3 regions of the Paenibacillus sp. M-152 genome follow, and region 2 is predicted to be linked to each of the others. Evidence: a T-box and tRNA genes for the amino acid it is inferred to sense, from the RefSeq annotation. Region 2 holds a T-box; the other regions hold tRNA genes.
What was found. A T-box is a leader RNA that pairs with one kind of tRNA and senses whether it is charged. The one in region 2 lies ahead of argS (arginine--tRNA ligase), so its partner is inferred to be a tRNA-Arg.
Positions count from the first base shown of each region.

Region 1: it encodes a tRNA-Arg, which carries the amino acid that the T-box ahead of argS (arginine--tRNA ligase) is inferred to sense. The anticodon was not compared.
Region 3: it encodes a tRNA-Arg, which carries the amino acid that the T-box ahead of argS (arginine--tRNA ligase) is inferred to sense. The anticodon was not compared.

Region 1 covers NZ_CP034141.1:5,142,420-5,149,709, forward strand. Annotated here, with positions in the region: gene cdaA (diadenylate cyclase CdaA) at 1-118, opposite strand, end outside; gene EGM68_RS22460 (anti-sigma factor) at 339-962, opposite strand; gene sigW (RNA polymerase sigma factor SigW) at 1,113-1,679, opposite strand; gene ppc (phosphoenolpyruvate carboxylase) at 1,870-4,662, opposite strand; tRNA gene EGM68_RS22475 (tRNA-Gly) at 5,389-5,459, opposite strand; tRNA gene EGM68_RS22480 (tRNA-Pro) at 5,469-5,542, opposite strand; tRNA gene EGM68_RS22485 (tRNA-Arg) at 5,565-5,641, opposite strand; tRNA gene EGM68_RS22490 (tRNA-Gly) at 5,647-5,721, opposite strand; tRNA gene EGM68_RS22495 (tRNA-Leu) at 5,732-5,812, opposite strand; tRNA gene EGM68_RS22500 (tRNA-Lys) at 5,824-5,899, opposite strand; tRNA gene EGM68_RS22505 (tRNA-Gln) at 5,904-5,978, opposite strand; tRNA gene EGM68_RS22510 (tRNA-Val) at 6,034-6,109, opposite strand; tRNA gene EGM68_RS22515 (tRNA-Glu) at 6,121-6,192, opposite strand; tRNA gene EGM68_RS22520 (tRNA-Thr) at 6,204-6,276, opposite strand; tRNA gene EGM68_RS22525 (tRNA-Asn) at 6,280-6,355, opposite strand; rRNA gene rrf (5S ribosomal RNA) at 6,374-6,490, opposite strand; rRNA gene EGM68_RS22535 (23S ribosomal RNA) at 6,568-7,290, opposite strand, start outside.
Region 2 covers NZ_CP034141.1:2,289,599-2,296,888, forward strand. Annotated here, with positions in the region: gene EGM68_RS10545 (MogA/MoaB family molybdenum cofactor biosynthesis protein) at 1-296, opposite strand, end outside; gene EGM68_RS10550 (four-helix bundle copper-binding protein) at 560-889, shown strand; T-box leader at 967-1,226, shown strand; gene argS (arginine--tRNA ligase) at 1,287-3,011, shown strand; gene EGM68_RS10560 (S-layer homology domain-containing protein) at 3,289-4,257, shown strand; gene EGM68_RS10565 (ABC transporter ATP-binding protein) at 4,374-6,464, opposite strand; gene EGM68_RS10570 (ABC transporter ATP-binding protein) at 6,464-7,290, opposite strand, start outside.
Region 3 covers NZ_CP034141.1:501,007-508,296, reverse strand. Annotated here, with positions in the region: rRNA gene EGM68_RS02320 (16S ribosomal RNA) at 1-1,293, opposite strand, end outside; gene EGM68_RS02315 (Crp/Fnr family transcriptional regulator) at 1,821-2,561, opposite strand; gene EGM68_RS02310 (GAF domain-containing protein) at 2,860-3,309, shown strand; gene EGM68_RS02305 (response regulator) at 3,452-4,105, shown strand; gene EGM68_RS02300 (PAS domain-containing sensor histidine kinase) at 4,098-5,201, shown strand; tRNA gene EGM68_RS02295 (tRNA-Gly) at 5,406-5,476, opposite strand; tRNA gene EGM68_RS02290 (tRNA-Pro) at 5,486-5,559, opposite strand; tRNA gene EGM68_RS02285 (tRNA-Arg) at 5,582-5,658, opposite strand; tRNA gene EGM68_RS02280 (tRNA-Cys) at 5,685-5,755, opposite strand; tRNA gene EGM68_RS02275 (tRNA-Gly) at 5,766-5,840, opposite strand; tRNA gene EGM68_RS02270 (tRNA-Leu) at 5,847-5,934, opposite strand; tRNA gene EGM68_RS02265 (tRNA-Lys) at 5,950-6,025, opposite strand; tRNA gene EGM68_RS02260 (tRNA-Gln) at 6,030-6,104, opposite strand; tRNA gene EGM68_RS02255 (tRNA-His) at 6,123-6,195, opposite strand; tRNA gene EGM68_RS02250 (tRNA-Tyr) at 6,212-6,297, opposite strand; tRNA gene EGM68_RS02245 (tRNA-Thr) at 6,302-6,377, opposite strand; tRNA gene EGM68_RS02240 (tRNA-Phe) at 6,403-6,475, opposite strand; tRNA gene EGM68_RS02235 (tRNA-Asp) at 6,526-6,602, opposite strand; tRNA gene EGM68_RS02230 (tRNA-Met) at 6,628-6,701, opposite strand; tRNA gene EGM68_RS02225 (tRNA-Val) at 6,712-6,787, opposite strand; tRNA gene EGM68_RS02220 (tRNA-Glu) at 6,794-6,865, opposite strand; tRNA gene EGM68_RS02215 (tRNA-Ser) at 6,897-6,988, opposite strand; tRNA gene EGM68_RS02210 (tRNA-Met) at 6,992-7,065, opposite strand; tRNA gene EGM68_RS02205 (tRNA-Asn) at 7,100-7,175, opposite strand; tRNA gene EGM68_RS02200 (tRNA-Ala) at 7,180-7,255, opposite strand; tRNA gene EGM68_RS02195 (tRNA-Ile) at 7,278-7,290, opposite strand, start outside.

The DNA.
Region 1 (7,290 bases), 2.9 Mb from region 2:
CTGCTCGCGTTCCGCGAACAAGTAAAATAAGCTGATACATAATATAGGTTACGATTAAAATGTCGATAATATCTTTAATGGACTCTTTCCAAGTCAGGTCCGCAAAATAATCCAACATGCGCATGCCCCCGCAATTTTCTGTAGTGAGTGGGTGTAATATGTACACAGTATGCTCTCTCTATCTAGGTTATAACGATCAGGCTCACGTTGCAAGCTGTGCGACAAAAGAATCACCAAAATCAGTAAAATACAGTACGATTCGCCAGATTCATATACAAAAAAACGCCTTTTCCAGCGGAAAAAGGCGCTCGATATCGTTCTTGCCATTCAAGCTTCTTTTATGGAGAAGACGGTCCCCCGAACAAATCGGTAACCTTGTACCAAATCCAGTCCAAGGTTTGATCGATACTTTTAACCTGTCCTGCAATATGGGCGGTTGAAGCTTGATAGTAAGAGCCGTCAATCACAGTAAGATTTCCTTCCACATCACCGTATACACGGGCCTCACCATTTTGTACTGTTAAATCTCCGGCAATGGATTTCCCTTCAGGTACAATTACAGTATCGCCCTGAATAACAACTTGATCTAGATTGCTTCCTTTGACTACCAATTGATGGTCCGTGCTAGAAAAGCTGGCCATACTTGAGCATATCACAATAAGGAAGAAGGCGGCAGCTGTTACAGCGGGATGCCTCTTCACCCAAGTTAGCATAGGCACCGCAGGCTGTCTTTTATGCGGCGGCAAAGCATTCATAATGCGAAATGTCAGCTCATCCGATACACACGGCACTTGATGATAGCGTGTACCGTAAAGCATCGCATCCGTCCGCTCCAGCTCTTTAAAACGCATGCGGCATTCCGGGCAGTCTAACAAGTGTTGTTCCAACTCATGTTTGTCCTGCTCAGACAGGTCGCCATCTAGATAGTCATGCATAAAAGAGACGGCTTGTTTGCAATCCATATGAGCCAATCCTTTCTAATATTCTTCCGTGTTTCTCAACATAACATGCTCCGGCTTAGAAACTTTGCTCATCTTACATACGTTACAATGAGCATTATGTTTCATAAAAACATCTACGCAGGCTCTTTTCCTAGAATGTATGCACATCATTTATAGCTTGTGCTCCAATTTTTTGCGTAGAAAATCCCGTCCCCTGTGTACTCTTGTCTTAATTGTGGTAACTGGGAGATTGAGTACATCGCTAATTTCCTGCAAGGAAAGCTCCTGCAAGTACCGTAAAACCATAATCGTCTTGTATTTATCCGGAAGGCTGTCAATGGCGTCATGAATTAAAGCTTGCGTTTCCGACAACAGCGTGCTCCCTTCAGGGGTAAGCTCTTCACTAGCAAGCATGGCGTACCCATCAACACCTTCTTGATCATTCATTTCAGCATCAAGTGAGTATGTAGGTTTTCTCCTTCGCAGACGATCAATGCACAGATTTGTAGCAATCCGATAAATCCAGGTTGAGAATTTCTGTCCATGGTCATACTTTTCTAAGTTGCGATACACACGCAAAAAAGTCTCCTGCACCAAATCCTCCGCCTCATGACGATTACCTAGCATCCGGTAGGAAAGATGAAAAATCCGATCTTTATATAACTCGACTAACTCCGCAAAAGCTCGCTGATCACCTTTTTGCACCAGCCTAACCAAGCGGCTTTCCATATTATCCACTCTATACTCCCCCAGACTTGCTGATGGGTTACTTATTATATGTTTATGATTATTCATCGTAGTTTAATTTTATCCAGAAATCAACTGAAGTATGGACACAAGTAACAAACTCGTGCGTCATTACTATAAACACAGCACAATCGGGCACTCCATGAGTACCCGATTGCCTGTATCATACAGCCAAACTATATCAGCCTGTGTTTCTCAAGCCTGCGGCAATTCCGTTAATCGTCAACAGTACCTCACGCAGCATTTCAGCATCATCACCGTTCTGATTACGCAACTCGCGCAGCTCACTTAGCAATTGAACCTGCAAATAACTTAACGGATCGACATAAGGATTACGCAACCGGATAGATTCCTGAATAACAGGTACATCGTCCAAAATCTCGGATTGTCCGGTTATTTTCAAAATCAACTCAGATGTCAGCTTGAACTCTGCAGAAATCTGTCCAAATATACGTTGTCGTGCTTCTTCATTATCCGACATCCCAGCGTACTCCTCTGCAATCAGCAAATCCGCTTTAGCGATTGCCATTTGCAGTGTATCAATAAGCGACCGGAAGAAAGCAGAGTCTCTAAACATCGTTTGCAGCACTTTAAGGTTATCTTCATTGTTTTGATAGTAGCTTTGCAAACCAGTTCCTGCCGCATACCAAGCGGGTAGCAAGTAACGACTTTGTGTCCACGCAAAAACCCACGGAATGGCGCGCAAGTCCTCAAAACGTTCGCTATTCTTACGCTTGGACGGGCGAGATCCAATATTCAGCTCGCCTACCTCAGGCAACGGTGTAGATTCTTTGAAGAAACTGAAGAAATCCGGGTCTCGGAAAATTAAATCTTGATACTTCTCCAGTGATACCTCGGAAATACGGGCAATAATCTCCTCCCAGCTTTCCTCGAACACTTCTTTCTTTCCCGAGCGATGATAGGCAGCAGCCGTAATTAACGCCGATGTCGCCTGCTCTAAGCTCCGATATGCAATCCCCTTGAGCGAATAGCGGGATGATAGCACTTCGCCTTGCTCCGTAATCTTAATTCCTCCACCAATGGTATGAGGAGGCTGAGCCAGAATACTGCGATTAAGTGGCATTCCTCCACGCCCCAGCGCTCCTCCACGTCCGTGGAAAAACTTCACTTTTGCGCCATACTCGTTTACTACTTCCGTAATGCTATTCATAGCGACCCGAAGTTCCCAGTTCGCTGTAACCACACCGCCATCCTTATTACTATCCGAGTAGCCAAGCATGATCTCCTGAAGCTCATCCATGGCGGCTACAGATTGTCGATATACAGGCAGGTTCATCAATCTTCTCATAATGTCAGGTGCAGCGTGCAAATCATCTATCGTTTCGAACAAAGGAACGGATTGCAGCGTACAGATGACAGTGCCATCCTTCTCGATGCGGAACAGGCCCACCTCTTTGGCTAATACCATGACCTCAAGCAAATCACTGGCCCCTTGGGTCATACTGATCAAGTAGCTTGTAATGGACTGCTTGCCAAATTCCTCCTGAGCCAAATAAATCGTACGATATACATCAAGACATTCCTGTGTGCTATCGCTATATTTTAGATACGGCGAAGTAATCGGACGCGGTTCATTCAGCAGCTGTTCCAGCAGATCTATTTTTTCTTCCTCTGACAGCTTACTGTAATCTGACACAATATTCATTTTAGAAAGAATTTCAGTCATCGCATTTTCATGTTCCTGACTATGCTGACGCACATCCAGCGTAGCCGTATGAAACCCGAATAGCTCTACCTGACGAATCATCTTTTGGATATACGTGTCTGCCACATAATCAGCAAAATGATGGCGCAAGCTGTTGTCAATAACATTCAGGTCTGCAATAAGTTCTTCCGCGGAGCTGTAGCGCTCCTTGGTACCCTGTTTGCTTTCATCCAAAACGTTATTCACCTTAGCAATCATATATGCCAGTTTGATGCGATAAGGCTCTTTTTCGTTATGCCATACTTCCATTTTTTTAAGTGTAATGTGGGCGCGATCTTCTTCAATAGAAGCCAACAAATCATCAGAAACTCGCACAATGCTGGTACTGAAGCTCAAGTAACCCATGAGTTCTTTCAGCGTGTGCTGATATTCTCTCAAAGCCAACTTGCGCTGCATACGTAATGTTTCCCAAGTCACATGAGATGTAACAGATGGATTCCCGTCTCGATCTCCACCGATCCAAGAACCAAATCTCAAATAAGTTGGAATGTGCCATTTTTGCTCAGGATAATATTTGACCAAACATCGTTCCAGTTCTTGGTATACATCCGGCAATACATGAAACAAGGTCTCATGAAAATAATACATTCCATTTCTTACTTCATCTAATACAGTTGGCTTTCGATCACGTAGCTCATCGGTCTGCCACAATGTAATTACTTCATTAAGCAGATTTTCCCGTACCTGTTCTCGCTCACGCAAGGTAAGCATCGGATTATCCAGCAGCATGACGTCTTCGGAAATACGTTTGTGGATATCCAGGATTACTCGTCGTGTTGCTTCTGTAGGATGTGCAGTCATGACCAGCTCCAAAGAGAGTTCATTCAGCATGTTGCTAACGTCCTCTGCGGAGAAGCCTCCTTGTTTAAGCTCCTGAACGGAACTTTCGATAGAACCGGGTTGAACCTCTTCACCAGCGGAATGCTCATAATCCCGCTTACGACGAATACGATGGTTCTGCTCAGCGATATTCACCAACTGAAAGTAAATCGCAAACGCGCGAATAACCTGGTGACGAATATCCGTATCCAGTCCACTGACCATTTGTTTGAAATTCTCGTATAACTCCGGCTGATACCCGGCACGTAACGATTTACTTGCCTCACGTATTTTCTCCACGATATCCAAAAGTTCGTTGCCACCCTGATGAACCAAAACCTCACCAAGAATATTTCCTAGAAAACGAACGTCCCGCCGTAGCAGATTGTTGGATTGGTTTTTGTTAGCGGTTAACGTAAGCTCAGTCATGCTTTTCCCCCCATCTGATCTGTTCCACACCTATTCAGTTGTAGCAAAGGTACGTATACACACGAAATTTGACACTTTCTTAACATCATACAATAAAAACGTATGAAAAGCTGCAAAATTTACAGGAAAAAATCATGCTTTTGAAATACTTTTTTGGAGAATATATTGGTTATATATACATAATAATGAAATTTAAAAATTAAACCTGATTTTATAACTATTGATGTGCGAAACTTTATGCACAGTCTCTTTTAAAAGGTGCGTTTTCAAAGGTACAAATTCTTGTGTCATGGTGTGTATATGTTTATTATTTGTTGACAAAGTGAAATTTATTGCGCTCTATCCACAAAGATATACACAAAAAAGCCATAATCTCAGTATTCTAAATCTGTTTATTCATTAATTTCTACGTGTTACCCACATAAATAAAGAAGAGTGTGCACAACAAAAGGAGCAGATGTAAAGTTATCACCATGAATTTCGCAACATAATAATTATAGGATTCCTATTTTCAATGGATTTGATCACGAATTTAGCCTTACTACAGGAAAAAGGGGGCCATAAGAGGGGAAATCCGGGTCTAGGTGATAAAAGCCTATATAGGATATGCACAAGTCATCCCCAACCGTGCATGACAAGAGGCATCATTTAATGCTCTATATACATAGAAGTTAATGTATTGTGGACAAAATAAAAAGAAGCCTTTCGGCTTCTAGGTAATCGGTAAGCGGGTGATGGGAATCGAACCCACGCTATCAGCTTGGAAGGCTGAAGTTCTACCATTGAACTACACCCGCAAATCAGTATCGGGATGACACGATTTGAACATGCGACCCCCTGGTCCCAAACCAGGTGCTCTACCAAGCTGAGCTACATCCCGATATTATATTATTTTAGAAAGATGGCGCGCCCTGAGAGATTCGAACTCCCGGCCTTTTGATTCGTAGTCAAACGCTCTATCCAGCTGAGCTAAGGGCGCAAATATGGAGCGGACGACGGGAATCGAACCCGCGACCCTCGCCTTGGCAAGGCGATGCTCTACCGCTGAGCCACGTCCGCAAAAACAGGATGCGCGTGGAGGGACTTGAACCCCCACGTCAAAGACGCTAGATCCTAAGTCTAGTGCGTCTGCCAATTCCGCCACACGCGCATGTAATACAATGGTGAGCCATGAAGGACTCGAACCTTCGACACCCTGATTAAAAGTCAGGTGCTCTACCAACTGAGCTAATGGCTCTTAATGGCTGGGGATATAGGATTTGAACCTATGCATGACGGAGTCAAAGTCCGTTGCCTTACCGCTTGGCTAATCCCCAATATGCATATGATTCACAATTCCCCTATATTTCATCCATGTAAGAGAATAAAATATGGTGGAGGCTGAGGGGATCGAACCCCCGACCCTCTGCTTGTAAGGCAGATGCTCTCCCAGCTGAGCTAAGCCTCCATACTATCCTATGACCCGTAGGGGATTCGAACCCCTGTTACCTCCGTGAAAGGGAGGTGTCTTAACCCCTTGACCAACGGGCCATCCTGTAACAAGCTCTCAACCGGGATCGAACCGGTGACCTCATCCTTACCATGGATGCACTCTACCTACTGAGCTATGAGAGCAAATGGCTCCCCGAACAGGACTCGAACCTGTGACAACTCGATTAACAGTCGAGTGCTCTACCAACTGAGCTATCAGGGAATAATAATTATAAAACTCGCTTGGCGGCGTCCTACTCTCCCAGGACCCTGCGGTCCAAGTACCATCGGCGCTGGAGGGCTTAACGGTCGTGTTCGGGATGGGTACGTGTGGAACCCCTCCGCTATCGCCACCAAACATGAATTTGCCTCGCAAATTCTACATTCAAGGTTACACCCTGAAAACTGAATCCGAAACTTATTGCGCCTTATCTTTAGGATAAGCCCTCGACCGATTAGTATTGGTCAGCTCCATGCATTACTGCACTTCCACCCCCAACCTATCTACCTCGTCGTCTTCAAGGGGTCTTACATACTGGGAAATCTCATCTTGAGGGGGGCTTCACGCTTAGATGCTTTCAGCGCTTATCCCTTCCGTACATAGCTACCCAGCGGTGCTCCTGGCGGAACAACTGGTACACCAGCGGTACGTCCATCCCGGTCCTCTCGTACTAAGGACAGCTCCTCTCAAATTTCCTACGCCCACGACAGATAGGGACCGAACTGTCTCACGACGTTCTGAACCCAGCTCGCGTACCGCTTTAATGGGCGAACAGCCCAACCCTTGGGACCTACTTCAGCCCCAGGATGCGATGAGCCGACATCGAGGTGCCAAACCTCCCCGTCGATGTGGACTCTTGGGGGAGATAAGCCTGTTATCCCCAGGGTAGCTTTTATCCGTTGAGCGATGGCCCTTCCATGCGGTACCACCGGATCACTAAGCCCGACTTTCGTCCCTGCTCGACTTGTAGGTCTCGCAGTCAAGCTCCCTTCTGCCTTTGCACTCTTCGAATGATTTCCAACCATTCTGAGGGAACCTTGGGGCGCCTCCGTTACTCTTTAGGAGGCGACCGCCCCAGTCAAACTGCCCACCTGACACTGTCCTCGCACCGGATCACGGTACCAAGTTAGAACCTAGATACGATCAGGGTGGTATCC
Region 2 (7,290 bases):
GAGGAGACGGCTTCATATGTAGTATCACGCGGAGAGATGCCAGTACCACCTGTTAAAAGTACAGCCTCGATGTCCTCATGTGCCGCAGCTTCGGCTACCAACTGCCGGATTCCTTCATAGTCGTCCTTGACGATAACATATCGAACAACCTTGTACCCATTCGTTTCTAGTAGTTCCTTGAGCAGTCGTCCCCCAGTATCGGTTTCCATGGTACGTGTATCCGAGACGGTCACGACCATGCAGTTAACCTGCTGCGGAGATTCCTGTCGGTGCTCCTCTACAGATGTTATATTCATTACAATGTTCACTCCTTGATCAGTGGTTAAGCATACTCTTTTTTTACAATAGAGGAATGACAGACTAGATGCAAGTCAGAAACGAAGGCTAAAAAGTTATGTGATTAATATCCTTGCGCTTACACCTTGGAATATAGTACACTTCCTTACATAAGTCGGGATTTTCTGGGTTTATTTTGTTGAAAGCGCGAACATCAAATGATTAATTTCAAGGTTCAGCGGGTAATAGTACAGCAGGATCAACAACTGGGAGGTAATGTATTATGAATCATTCATACCAAAAATGCGTAGATGCTTGCCTGGAATGTATGAACGCTTGCAATGTATGCTATGTAGCAAGTTTGAAGGAATATGATTTAGCTATGCTGCGTGAATGTATTCGAGTGAGCAGGGAATGCGCAGAGATATGTGGGTTTGCTGCTCAAATGTTGCAGCGCGGAACGGATTTTGCCGAGGAAATCTGTGAGCTATGTGCCAAAGCCTGTGAGGTATGTGCTGCTGAATGCAGCAAGCATTCCCATAATCATTGCAAACATTGTGCAGAAGCCTGCCGTCATTGTGTTGAAGCCTGTCGCCAATTGGTGGCAGTGTAATTACATATACAGAACTAGTCCCTAAAGAGGGAATAAAAGGTTGCTTTCTACTAAATAGGTTTGTATAATGGTGGGAATTAACGTCAAGGAACGGGAGAGTAGCAACGGAACCGTATCATTACAGCGAGCCGGAAGAGGTGGAAGCCGGTATGAAATCCGATGTGAAGCGCACCCGGGAGACGGTTGATCCAACGATAAGAGCTTCTAGTAGATCAGCCCGGCAGACACCGTTATTTGTCAATGGAGTGAAATCGCGATTTTGTGTAAGCTAGCTTTAGCTATACAACCGATTTACGAAGAGTGGTACCGCGGGGATATCGAAGTTCTCGTCTCTTGAATTATATCAAGAGGCGAGGGCTTTTTTTGTTAGATCCTATAAAAAGAAGGAGAGAGGAACATGTTGTTGATGATTGCTACCCAAGCTATTGTAGCTCATACGGACTTGGAGGAGAAAGAAGTTTTATCTTTATTCGAGGTGCCTCCGCAGCCTGAATGGGGAGATGTGGCGTTTCCCTGTTTTGTGCTGGCTAAAAAATTTCGAAAGTCTCCACAGCATATTGCAATGGAATTGGCAGAGCTAGTAAGCCGTGAAGCGGGTCTAATTGCTTCAGCATCGGGTGCCTATGTAAATATTACATTGGATCGATCTGTTCATATTCCATCGATGCTTGCTGAATTGAGCAAGGATGAGTTTCTCAAGCCCAATATCGGATATGGACAGCGAGTAGTGATTGATATGTCCTCGCCTAATATTGCCAAACCATTTGGTATCGGTCATCTTCGCTCTACTGTTATTGGTGCCGCCTTGTATCGCATACTTGGTGAAACCGGATATGTGCCGATTAGTGTGAATCATCTAGGGGATTGGGGAACACAATTTGGCAAGCAAATTGCGGCCTATAAAAGATGGGGCAATGAGGAGCAGCTACAACATGATCCGATCGGGGAATCGTTGAAGCTATATGTCCGTTTTCATCAGGAGGCCGAGCATGAGCCGTCTTTGGAGGATGAAGGCCGCGAGTGGTTCCGACGTTTGGAGCAGGGGGATACTGAGGCTCAACAACTGTGGGAGTTTTTTGTTGAAGTCAGTCTGGGTGAATTTGACCGTATGTACCAACGTCTTAACATTTCGTTTGACCATGTGTTGGGGGAAAGTTTTTACAATGATAAGATGCAGGCAGTTGTTGCCCAATTAAGAGCAAAAGGACTGCTGGAAGAAAGCGATGGAGCACTTGTGGTTCGTCTGGAAGACGAGCAACTGCCGCCGTGCCTTATTTTGAAAAAAGATGGTACTACCATTTATCCCACCCGTGATCTGGCAACAGCGATTTATCGTCATGAAGTGATGAAGGCTGATCGCCTGCTGTACGTCGTTGGCGGGGAACAGAAGTTACATTTCCAACAGGTATTTGCGGTGCTGAAGCATGCAGGGGAGACATGGGCAGAGCAATGTGAGCATGTACCGTTTGGTTTAATGCGGTTTGCGGGCAAAAAAATGTCCACAAGACGCGGCAAGGTTGTGAAACTGGAGGAAGTGCTGGATGAAGCTGTAGCGCGTGCTCAAGCCATCATTACGGAGAAAAATCCCAATTTGCTGGAGCAACAGGCAATAGCTGAAGACGTTGGCATCGGAGCGATTATTTTTGGCGATTTAAAAAATAACCGTCTGAATGAAGTGGATTTTTCGTTAGAGGAGGCACTGACCTTTGAAGGTGAGACTGGCCCTTATGTGCAGTATACTCATGCGCGCATACGCAGTCTTTTGGAGAAAGCTCGCGCCCGCTCTGATGTTGATTCTAATTCCAGTGACAACGTCCTTGCCCAAGACGGGCATTCTCCTGATTTGAATATCGTTTCGGATGAAATGCTGGGTGACGCAGGCTGGGCGCTGCTTAAGCAGTTGGATCGCTATCACGGGCAGCTAATACGTGCTGCTAGGCAACTGGAACCTTCGGTTATTGCGAGATTTGCATTAGATACAGCACAAGCGTTCAACCGTTTTTATGCTAAGGAAAGGATTGTCGATGGTGGACAATGGCGCATTCAGTTGGCGGAACAGACTGCGGATATGCTGGCAAGTACACTGCGACTTCTTGGACTGAAAGCTTCTAATCGGATGTAAGCTACCACAAGTGGGTATTTTTGTTAGGTACACTGCTGCTTTTGCTAGCTAAATTACTGCGAGTCAGCTCTTTTTCTCTAAAAGGTGCTGCAAAAGGAAAACTGTCATAGACACTTTTGGGTTTGCATGGATATGGTGAGCGGAAAAGAGCAAGACGGGTTACACTAATAGCTAAGGTATTCCATTGTTTTGCAACCAATTTGTGCATATTTGAAACATTTGATGGTTTTATTGCGTCCGTAAGTATAGAAGCAAAGTAAACATGGAGGTGTATCTCATGATTAAACATAAAAGCGTGGCAGCTGCGCTGCTTGTCGTCTGTTCATTGGCTGTGGCTACGTCGGCTTCTGCTTTTAGAGATATAAAGGGAGCTGAGCAGGAGAAGATCGTAAGTTCACTTCAGAACAAAGGAATTATTCAAGGGATAACCAAGGATAAGTTTGCACCAGATCAAACACTCACGTATGCACAAGGAGTACACTTGGTTGTTCGTGCGATGGATCTTCAGGTTATGCCTGATTTCACCACGGGCTCCTTTGCAAACATTCCGGCTTCCGCATGGTATGCCGATTCCTATCGGATTGCAGTCCAGCACCAAATCCCTCTGTCACCGGATATTGATCCGAGCACCCGTATGACAAGGGAACAATTCGCGAATATTCTGTACAAAGCCGTGAGTGCAACAGGTGAATATCCTACGGTCCGTATGTTCATTAATGTAGCAGATGGCAAAAAATTAGACCAAGAGTCGAACGAAGCAGTGCAATTTCTCCTGTTGACCAAAATTGCAAAATTGGACAAAGAAAGCAACTTTAACCCGGATCGTAAAGTAACACGGATGGAGGCAGCAGAAATGGTCTACCATGCATCCGAGTTTGTAAAAAGTCATAAACCGGTGCAAGCCACTCCGGAAAATCCAGCTGAGCCTGTAGATCCGGTTCAACAAACTAATATTAGTATGAGCATAGAGAAGGCGAATGACCAACAGAACAAAGTGACCATCACCCGTCTGCAGGCACCTAATCCAGGTTACGGCATTGAAGTGGATCACATCGACTACGTAGATGATACGAATGCAGTCATTTACTACAAGCTGACTAGTCCAAAACCGGGGGAAATGAATATTCAAGTCATTACGGATACCCACACCAGTACATTGGTAGACAGTAAGTATAAGGTTACGCTCAAAGCAGTCGATGGAACCGTGCTTCCGCCCACAGGAACAGGCACGTCTGTAGCTAAATAAAACTTTAAGCCATATGTCAATATATAAAATAAAGCCAGCGAGTTCCCCCCATAAGAATGGAGACCGCTGGCTTTTTCTTGCTAAATGTTAATTGTAAGCCCAAGCTCTAGTATTATTTAAGCTTTAAATGCGACTTTGCCTGTAAGCAAGTCATTTTGCACAGGATGTGTAGCTGAGGAAGACGCAGATTCTGCTGCAACCGTTCCTGACTGGAGTTGATACATTTGGAAGTAACGTCCGCCTTGGGCCATAAGCTCGTCATGGCTACCCCGTTCAACAATTTCACCCCGATGCAGCACCAAAATTTGGTCTGCACTACGAATGGTGGACAAACGGTGGGCAATGATAAAGGTCGTACGTCCCTTTTTGAGCACCTCAAGAGCAGATTGGATGAGTGCTTCCGTTTCGGTATCAATGTTGGCGGTAGCTTCATCCAGAATTAAAATGGCAGGATCAAAGGCTAACGCGCGAGCAAACGAAATAAGCTGGCGTTGCCCGGCGGATAAGGTACTGCCTTTTTCAATAACAGGCTCATCAAATCCTTGGGGCAAATGGGCTAACAGTTTGTCGGCTCCAACGTCATGCAGCGCTTTATTCACCTGTTCTCTCGTAATTCTGCTGTCGCCGAGACTGACATTAGAGGCTACCGTACCTGTGAACAAATATGGATCTTGAAGAACAATACCCATATGATGGCGAAGCCATTGCTTAGGAATATTTTTGACAGGCGTTCCGTCAATGGTGATCGTCCCTTTTTGCGGATCATAGAACCGGAATAGCAGGTTGATAATCGAACTCTTACCTGATCCGGTATGCCCGACAAGGGCAACCGTTTGACCAGGCTGTGCTGTAAAGGAAATATGCTTAAGCACATCATCCTTTTTGTAGGCAAAGGAAACGTCGTTAAATTCTACCTGGCCTTTGTAACGCGGCATAGTACCGTCTGTCACCGGCTCTCCAGTTTCGTCCATTAATTCAAATACGCGTCCTGAGGATACGATGGAAGTATCCAGTACGGCGAGCTGGTTGACCATACCTGTAATAGGTTGGAACAATCGACCCAACACATCGACGAAGGCATACAATACCCCTAATGATATCGCACTACCTGTAGTGCCAAGTGCCGCAGATCCAAAATACCACAACACGACAGCGAAGGCGAGGTTTCTCAATACGTTGACCAAATTATGCGAAGTAAAAGCGTTCAAATTCAGCATTTTATTCTGATGCTTCATATAGTCATCATTCAACTCTTCAAACTCTTGCTGTGTTTGTTTCTGATGCCGGAATACGCGAATAATGGACATCCCCTGAATGGATTCATTGATAATCGCATTAATCTCACTGAGTCTGGACCGAATGATCGTGTTATAGCGGGTTGCAACCTTGCGGTACAATATGATCCATAAGATCAGTAACGGTACAATAAATAGAGAGATCAGACCCAGTCTGAAGTCCAGTAAAAAGAGTGCAACATATACCCCTGTCATCGTTACAATCCCTGAAGTGAAGTTGGAGAGTACAGCCACAAACAAATCTTTGACTGCCTCCGTGTCATTCGTAACACGGGATACGACCTTGCCTGCGGGTAAGTTATCAAAAAAGTAAACTGGCAAGCGCTGAATGTGTGCGTAGAGATCAAGTCGAAGCTTCTGAATGACCTTGTTCGCCGAGGATTGCAGCCAGTATGTTTTGCCGAACTCGGCAAAAATCGAAACGACCAAAAAGAAGCAATACCACCCAATCAGCTGAAAGATGCCGGGCATTTCTGGTTTGTAAAAGCTATACAGCTCATCAGCGGTTAAAGCCTTGGCTTTGTAATGAAAGGTGTCGGAGCCGCGTGTCACGGTCAACGTACCGTTCGTAAAGGATCGGTTACCATCCGCTACTTGGACAGAGCCATCGACAAATACAAAAGATTTGCCAACTTGTAAAATCCTCGCTTCGCGTCCTTTGGCCTCCCCGGCTTCAAAGCGATCTTCACGTTTAAAATGGGTTCCAGCATAACTTACAGCGCCGTCCACACTAGTCGTCTCATAAAATGGTTTTTCAATAGCGAGCATATGGTCGTCAATCATCGTTTTGGCGATGAAGGGACCGGCCAGCTCGGCGGCTACTCCAATAGCCAAGGCGATAAGAGCGGCAATAAAACCCGCTTTGCTCGTCAGTGCATACTGGAACAGTCTTTTGCCGATATTGGGTTTCATTAGGATACCTCCCCTGAGGTCAGATCAGATTCCACTTGTTGCCGTTCATATTGTTGTCGGTACCATCCGTCAGCCCGAAGCAGCTCGTTGTGGGTTCCTTCCTCAATAATGCGTCCTTGCTCCAGCACGACGACCCGGTCTGCATGCTCTACAGCCGATAGACGGTGAGTGGAGATCAAGGTTGTTTTACCCGAGCGTTTATGCCGGATATTGTCAATAATACGTGCTTCCGTGCGGGCATCTACTGCTGACAGTGCATCGTCGAGCACTAGAATATCTGGATCACCGATAAAGGCGCGCGCAAGCGAAACACGCTGCTTCTGACCGCCGGACAGGGCGATGCCTTTTTCTCCGACCAGTGTATCCAGCCCATCGGACAGGGTACCCAAATCTTGGTCAAAGGCAGCCGTACGGATCGCTTCCATGATGTCGCCATCATCTGCCCCGGGCTTCCCGAACTGAATGTTCTCGCGCACCGATTTGGAGAACAAGATTTGTTCTTGCGGCACGTAGCCAATCCAGCTGTGTAATTGTTCTACTGCAATGTCCTCCAGCCGGGTGCCGGAAATTAAAATATCACCACTGCCAGTCGGATATTCATGCAATAGCTGTTTGAGCAAAGTGGATTTCCCGCTGCCTGTTCGACCAACGACACCTAGTGTTTCTCCGCGTTTGAGCTCCAGGTTCACATGTGACAGATTGTCAACCGTGGAGGTAGGATAACGGAAAGTCACGTCTTTCATGGTGATGGATTCGGGACGATCCACTGGAACAGGTTGCGCTACATTCTGAACGTCTGGCTGGACGTCGAGAGTTTCATTGACCC
Region 3 (7,290 bases), 1.8 Mb from region 2:
GATTGGCTCCACCTCGCGGCTTCGCTTCCCGTTGTACCGGCCATTGTAGTACGTGTGTAGCCCAGGTCATAAGGGGCATGATGATTTGACGTCATCCCCACCTTCCTCCGGTTTGTCACCGGCAGTCTGCTTAGAGTGCCCAGCTTGACCTGCTGGCAACTAAGCATAAGGGTTGCGCTCGTTGCGGGACTTAACCCAACATCTCACGACACGAGCTGACGACAACCATGCACCACCTGTCTCCTCTGTCCCGAAGGAAAGGCCTATCTCTAGACCGGTCAGAGGGATGTCAAGACCTGGTAAGGTTCTTCGCGTTGCTTCGAATTAAACCACATACTCCACTGCTTGTGCGGGTCCCCGTCAATTCCTTTGAGTTTCAGTCTTGCGACCGTACTCCCCAGGCGGAATGCTTAATGTGTTAACTTCGGCACCAAGGGTATCGAAACCCCTAACACCTAGCATTCATCGTTTACGGCGTGGACTACCAGGGTATCTAATCCTGTTTGCTCCCCACGCTTTCGCGCCTCAGCGTCAGTTACAGCCCAGAGAGTCGCCTTCGCCACTGGTGTTCCTCCACATCTCTACGCATTTCACCGCTACACGTGGAATTCCACTCTCCTCTTCTGCACTCAAGCTCCCCAGTTTCCAGTGCGACCCGAAGTTGAGCCTCGGGATTAAACACCAGACTTAAAGAGCCGCCTGCGCGCGCTTTACGCCCAATAATTCCGGACAACGCTTGCCCCCTACGTATTACCGCGGCTGCTGGCACGTAGTTAGCCGGGGCTTTCTTCTCAGGTACCGTCACTCTTATAGCAGTTACTCTACAAGACGTTCTTCCCTGGCAACAGAGCTTTACGATCCGAAAACCTTCATCACTCACGCGGCGTTGCTCCGTCAGGCTTTCGCCCATTGCGGAAGATTCCCTACTGCTGCCTCCCGTAGGAGTCTGGGCCGTGTCTCAGTCCCAGTGTGGCCGATCACCCTCTCAGGTCGGCTACGCATCGTCGCCTTGGTAGGCCATTACCCCACCAACTAGCTAATGCGCCGCAGGCCCATCCACAAGTGACAGATTGCTCCGTCTTTCCTCCTTCTCCCATGCAGGAAAAGGATGTATCGGGTATTAGCTACCGTTTCCGGTAGTTATCCCTGTCTTGTGGGCAGGTTGCCTACGTGTTACTCACCCGTCCGCCGCTAGGTTATTTAGAAGCAAGCTTCTACATAACCCCGCTCGACTTGCATGTATTAGGCACGCCGCCAGCGTTCGTCCTGAGCCAGGATCAAACTCTCCATTAAAGACCAACCGAAGTTGGTTTATAGAAAGAGCGATTAGCTCATGTTGAAACTGACGAGATAAAATATCTCATTGTTGATTTTGCGAACAAAATCAATTTACTCACTCGTTGTTCAGTTTTCAAAGATCAAATTCTTTTTCGCTGCGTTTTTCAGCAGCTATAAGATCATATCATGTTCGTTCCAAGAATGCAAGAGTTATTTTTTTCTCTTCTTTTCGAAGATTGTTTCGCCCTAGTTATTCTTTTTCGAAACGGCTGTTTTGTTGTCAGCTCAAATAATATACCATTTTCAACTACAGAATACAACTTGTAATATTTTACAAATATCCAATATCTGAATTTTATTTGCTAATAGTCAGCTATTTCAACATGTACTACTTTTAAAAAAAACTATATCGTTGATTTGCCGCTAAACGCGTCGTCGATTTTTTTGATATTTATAATACTCGTTCCTTTTATTTGCTTATTGTCAGAAGACTTACAATTAGACGGAGTCTTTTAGCCCCCCGCCTAACGATGCTCATCATTTTATAACCTACAAACCTCATGGGCACATTGGCCATACGAAGGACAACAGCACATGGCACGCAACACCTTCAGGTCATGAATGACGATTTTTCCGTCTCTCGTATCCAAGGTTCCCTGCTCTTTTAGCGAGCTCAGCATCCGATTCACACTTTCGCGCGTTGCTCCAATCATCTCGCCCAGTTCGGAGTGACTTAGCTTCATGTTCAGTAAAATGCCATCCTTCACAGCTACACCACATGTATTACTTGCACGGATCAGTGTAGACGCTAGTGCCCCCGTTTTACCATACAACAGTAAGTCCCGAAACCGTGATTGCATAATTCGTTGCTTCATTGCCATCCACTGTATGAACTGAAGCGCCATTTCCCCGTTCTTAGACAGGAGTGACTCCAGGTCCTTAACAAGCACAACACCTAACTCACACACATCGGCTGTTTCTGCAGTACAACTATACTCTTCCCCATCTATCCCACTAAACTCCCCGATCAAATCGCCTTGGTGCTGAATAGTCAGAATCAATTCTTTACCGTCTTCTGTCGATTTACGGAGTTTAACATGACCCGAATGTATATAATAAAGCTGCTCCGCATCATCACCCTCTCGAAAAAGCATAACGCCTGCCTTTACCTTCTTCCAGGACATGATATCTTTTAATAGCTCAAAATGCTCTTCCGTCAGAAAAAGTTGAATCCCCGTGCGCTGCGTTTCGTCCCTAAACCGTTCCATACAAGTGGCTTGCATATTAGCGTCCTCCTCGTGTTTACCTGATATCTTTATCATAATGTTTTGATTCCTGGGTTGTTATCGGGAGAACACCTGATTTTGCACCTCTCTACTCCCTGATTTGCAGTGATAAATATCACTTCCAGGATTATCTAATGCCCCATTTATCGCCCCACCTCTTATTGATTACCCAGTCTAATGAAAAGTCAGTGTTTCCTGCGCCTATAGATCAGGGGGTTCCCTGAATTACTTTTGTACCTGTCGGAATTACAATAAATTAGAGCTACAGTTGGTTAAGATAAAGGATGTGTCTTCTATGCTACAAATAACGGATGAAATGCGAAATGAACTGAACCAGTTGCGAGATCATGTTTATGGGGATCTCACTGCACTTGCATTTATGTCCAGGTCAGGGGGTAAGTTGCATTGGTATTATGCCTCCGGCAGCCGAAACAATCGCTATCGCCTTATCTCTTTTAAAGTCGGTCATGGGATTGCCGGGATGGCTGTTCGTCTGGGGCGTACCGTAACCGTTAGCGCTTTAATATCAGGCAGTATACGTTTACGTCAAGAATGTGCGCTTATGCTGGCCGAACAGTTACATTCTGCAGTAGCCATTCCCTTTTCCAGTACAGGAGACTTGCCAAACGGTGTGCTACTTGTTGGTAACCGTGATGTGAGGACATTCACCGATTCTGATGTAGCCAAGGCCACTCAAGTCGCTCATCGCCTTGGCCAGCTATGTGCTCTCCCTCTCACTCCATAGATTGATATTTGAAGAAAAATAAAATTATAAATATAAGTGAACATGAACAGCTCATCTAACTATCTCTGTTGATTGAAATCCCTAAAATTTGCTATGATTATGACAAAACGCACGGTTTTTTACCGTTCGAGGGGATGACTAATTGATTCGTATACTAGTAGTGGATGATCATGTTGTCGTACGTTCTGGCCTCATGGCCCTATTGGACGGCAAAAACGGTATTAAGGTAGTAGGAGATGCAGCAGACGGGGATGAAGCAATCCGCAAAGCGGTGGAGCTACAACCTAATGTCGTGCTCATGGATTTTAGTATGCCACCTGGCAAAGATGGCCTCACGGCAACCACCGAATTAAAAAAACAGTTGCCAGATACAGAAGTGCTTATTCTAACAATGCATGATGATGAGGAATATCTGTTCCGAGCCATTCAAGCCGGAGCATCTGGATATATTTTAAAAAGTGCACCTCATGAGGAATTACTCGCTGCCATCCAGTCTGTGGCCGAAGGCAGTGCCTATCTGTATCCCAATGCAACTAAACGCCTGATGAGTGAATATCTGGATAAAATCAAACAAGAGGGCATAGCCGGACCGTATGAATCCCTGTCTGAGCGGGAAAAAGAGATTCTATCGTGGGTAGCCAAAGGATATGCCAACAAGGAAATTGCCGAACACCTGGTGATTAGCGTCAAAACCGTAGAGTCCCACAAAAGCAACCTTATGGAGAAGCTTAACTTGAAAACACGGCCTGAGTTGGTCAAATTTGCACTGAAAAAGGGGTTGCTCCATTATGAATGAACCTTCTAACCTTTTACTGCAGCCCGCCTTTGGGGAGTCAACCGATAAACTACTGAATGATTTGGAAATTCATATACCAGATTCTCCTTTTCTCCATGTACTTCGTAGTTCTCTCCACCAGTTATCCAATCTTAAATTTGCTCTAGATACATCTTCCATCGTTGCTCTGACCGATCATCGAGGAATTATTCAGTACGTAAACGATAAGTTCTGTGAGATTTCGCAATATAGTCGTGAAGAATTGATCGGGCAGGATCATCGTCTCATTAATTCGGGCTATCATACTCGAGCCTTCATGAAGAACCTGTGGACTACGATCCGTTCTGGTGAGGTATGGCAGGGAGAAATACGAAATCGTGCTAAAGATAACAGCTACTACTGGGTGAATACTACGATTGTTCCATTTATGGACGAGGAAGGTAAACCCTATCAGTACTTAGCGATCCGTAATGAAGTAACTAAATTAAAAAAAGTAGAGGCAGAGCTTCAGACCATGATGACGCAAGTCATGCAAATACAGGAGGAAGAGCGTAAACGCTTTTCAAGAGAGCTTCATGATGGGATTGGTCAAAGCCTGTTTTCACTTATTATTCAACTAGATAGCCAACTAGCTGAACAGCCCAGTGCTACTCTGGAAAATCTGCGTACACAGGTAACTGATATCATTAAAGATGTTCGCGGCTTAGCGTGGGAACTTCGTCCCTCAGTTTTGGATGATTTGGGTGTCGTACCGGCCCTAAGAACTTATATTGAAAATTTCTGTTCGCATTACGGAATCGAAGTGCATTTTCAATGTACTTTACGTAAACGCCTTGATATCCGAAAAGAAATAGCAATCTATAGAATTGTACAAGAAGCACTGACGAATGTGGCTAAATACGCAGATGTAGCAGAAGCATACGTTGATGTAGAGGATCAAGACGAAATAATAAAAGTAACTATTCGGGATGAGGGTATGGGCTTCTCTGGAGAATCCAAAGGAGAGGGAGTTGGATTGTTCAGCATGGAAGAACGAGCTAGAGGAGTAGGCGGCTTCATGAGCATGACTTCTGCTCCAAATCAGGGAACCTCTATCCAACTAACCATTCCAGTGTAAAATCTGTGCACTAGATCAGTTATCGGTGTATCCCCCTGCAGGAACAGGAGAGATACACCGATGGCAAGCACTAACAATAGCCATCACTTTGTGGAATCTATGGAATATAAATGTACAAAAAAAAGAGAGAGCTCTGTCCCCAGACAGGCTCTCTTTATTTATAAGGTGTCACCACTGAGGCAACAAGAATCCGCTATAGCAAAAAGCGGGTGATGGGAATCGAACCCACGCTACCAGCTTGGAAGGCTGGAGTTCTACCATTGAACTACACCCGCAAATCAGTATCGGGATGACACGATTTGAACATGCGACCCCCTGGTCCCAAACCAGGTGCTCTACCAAGCTGAGCTACATCCCGACATTATACATTTTTTAAGAAATGGCGCGCCCTGAGAGATTCGAACTCCCGGCCTTTTGATTCGTAGTCAAACGCTCTATCCAGCTGAGCTAAGGGCGCATATTAAATTCCATAATGAGCAGTTAAGGCGCCACCCAGATTTGAACTGGGGATGAAGCTTTTGCAGAGCTTTGCCTTACCACTTGGCTATGGCGCCGTATGGATAATGGAGCGGACGACGGGAATCGAACCCGCGACCCTCGCCTTGGCAAGGCGATGCTCTACCGCTGAGCCACGTCCGCAAAATATGGTGCGGTCGAGAGGACTCGAACCTCCACGGGGGGTTAGCCCACACGGACCTGAACCGTGCGCGTCTGCCAATTCCGCCACGACCGCAAAATAATTTATAAATGGTGAGCCATGAAGGACTCGAACCTTCGACACCCTGATTAAAAGTCAGGTGCTCTACCAACTGAGCTAATGGCTCTTAATGGCTGGGGATATAGGATTTGAACCTATGCATGACGGAGTCAAAGTCCGTTGCCTTACCGCTTGGCTAATCCCCATTAAATTAAGAATCAAAGGGCGGCCGATGGGGCTTGAACCCACGAATGCCGGAGTCACAGTCCGGTGCGTTAACCACTTCGCCACGACCGCCATATGATTATAAAACTGGTGGAGGATGATGGATTCGAACCACCGAACCCGTAAGGGAGCAGATTTACAGTCTGATGCGTTTGGCCACTTCGCTAATCCTCCAAAATGGTGCCGGCGAGAGGACTTGAACCCCCAACCTACTGATTACAAGTCAGTTGCTCTACCAATTGAGCTACACCGGCACATTACCAATTCCCACTTGAAAGGTGGCTCGGGACGGAATCGAACCGCCGACACGAGGATTTTCAGTCCTCTGCTCTACCGACTGAGCTACCGAGCCATATTTAATTTTATAACTATACCATATAGTTCGTACTATATGCATTTAAATGGCGGAACTGACGGGATTCGAACCCGCGATCTCCTGCGTGACAGGCAGGCATGTTAGGCCTCTACACCACAGTTCCAGAGGCATTTCCAATAGGAAATTAATTGCGGGGGCAGGATTTGAACCTACGACCTTCGGGTTATGAGCCCGACGAGCTACCGAACTGCTCCACCCCGCGATATAAAATATGGTGGAGGCTGAGGGGATCGAACCCCCGACCCTCTGCTTGTAAGGCAGATGCTCTCCCAGCTGAGCTAAGCCTCCATATTATGACCCGTAGGGGATTCGAACCCCTGTTACCTCCGTGAAAGGGAGGTGTCTTAACCCCTTGACCAACGGGCCTTACAAAATGAATTCTGATTTAATAAATTTATGGCGGAGAGAGAGGGATTCGAACCCTCGCACCACTTTCGCAGTCTAACCCCTTAGCAGAGGGTCCCCTTATAGCCACTTGGGTATCTCTCCGAGTAGCGGCAGAGGGGATCGAACCCCCGACCTCACGGGTATGAACCGTACGCTCTAGCCAGCTGAGCTACGCCGCCACCTTATATATAAAATTCAGAAGTATTAAAAATATGGCTCCCCGAACAGGACTCGAACCTGTGACAACTCGATTAACAGTCGAGTGCTCTACCAACTGAGCTATCAGGGAATATTGGTGGAGCCAAGGGGGATCGAACCCCTGACCTCCTGCGTGCAAGGCAGGCGCTCTCCCAGCTGAGCTATAGCCCCATACTTTTAGTCAATCTAGAAATGGTGGGCCTTAG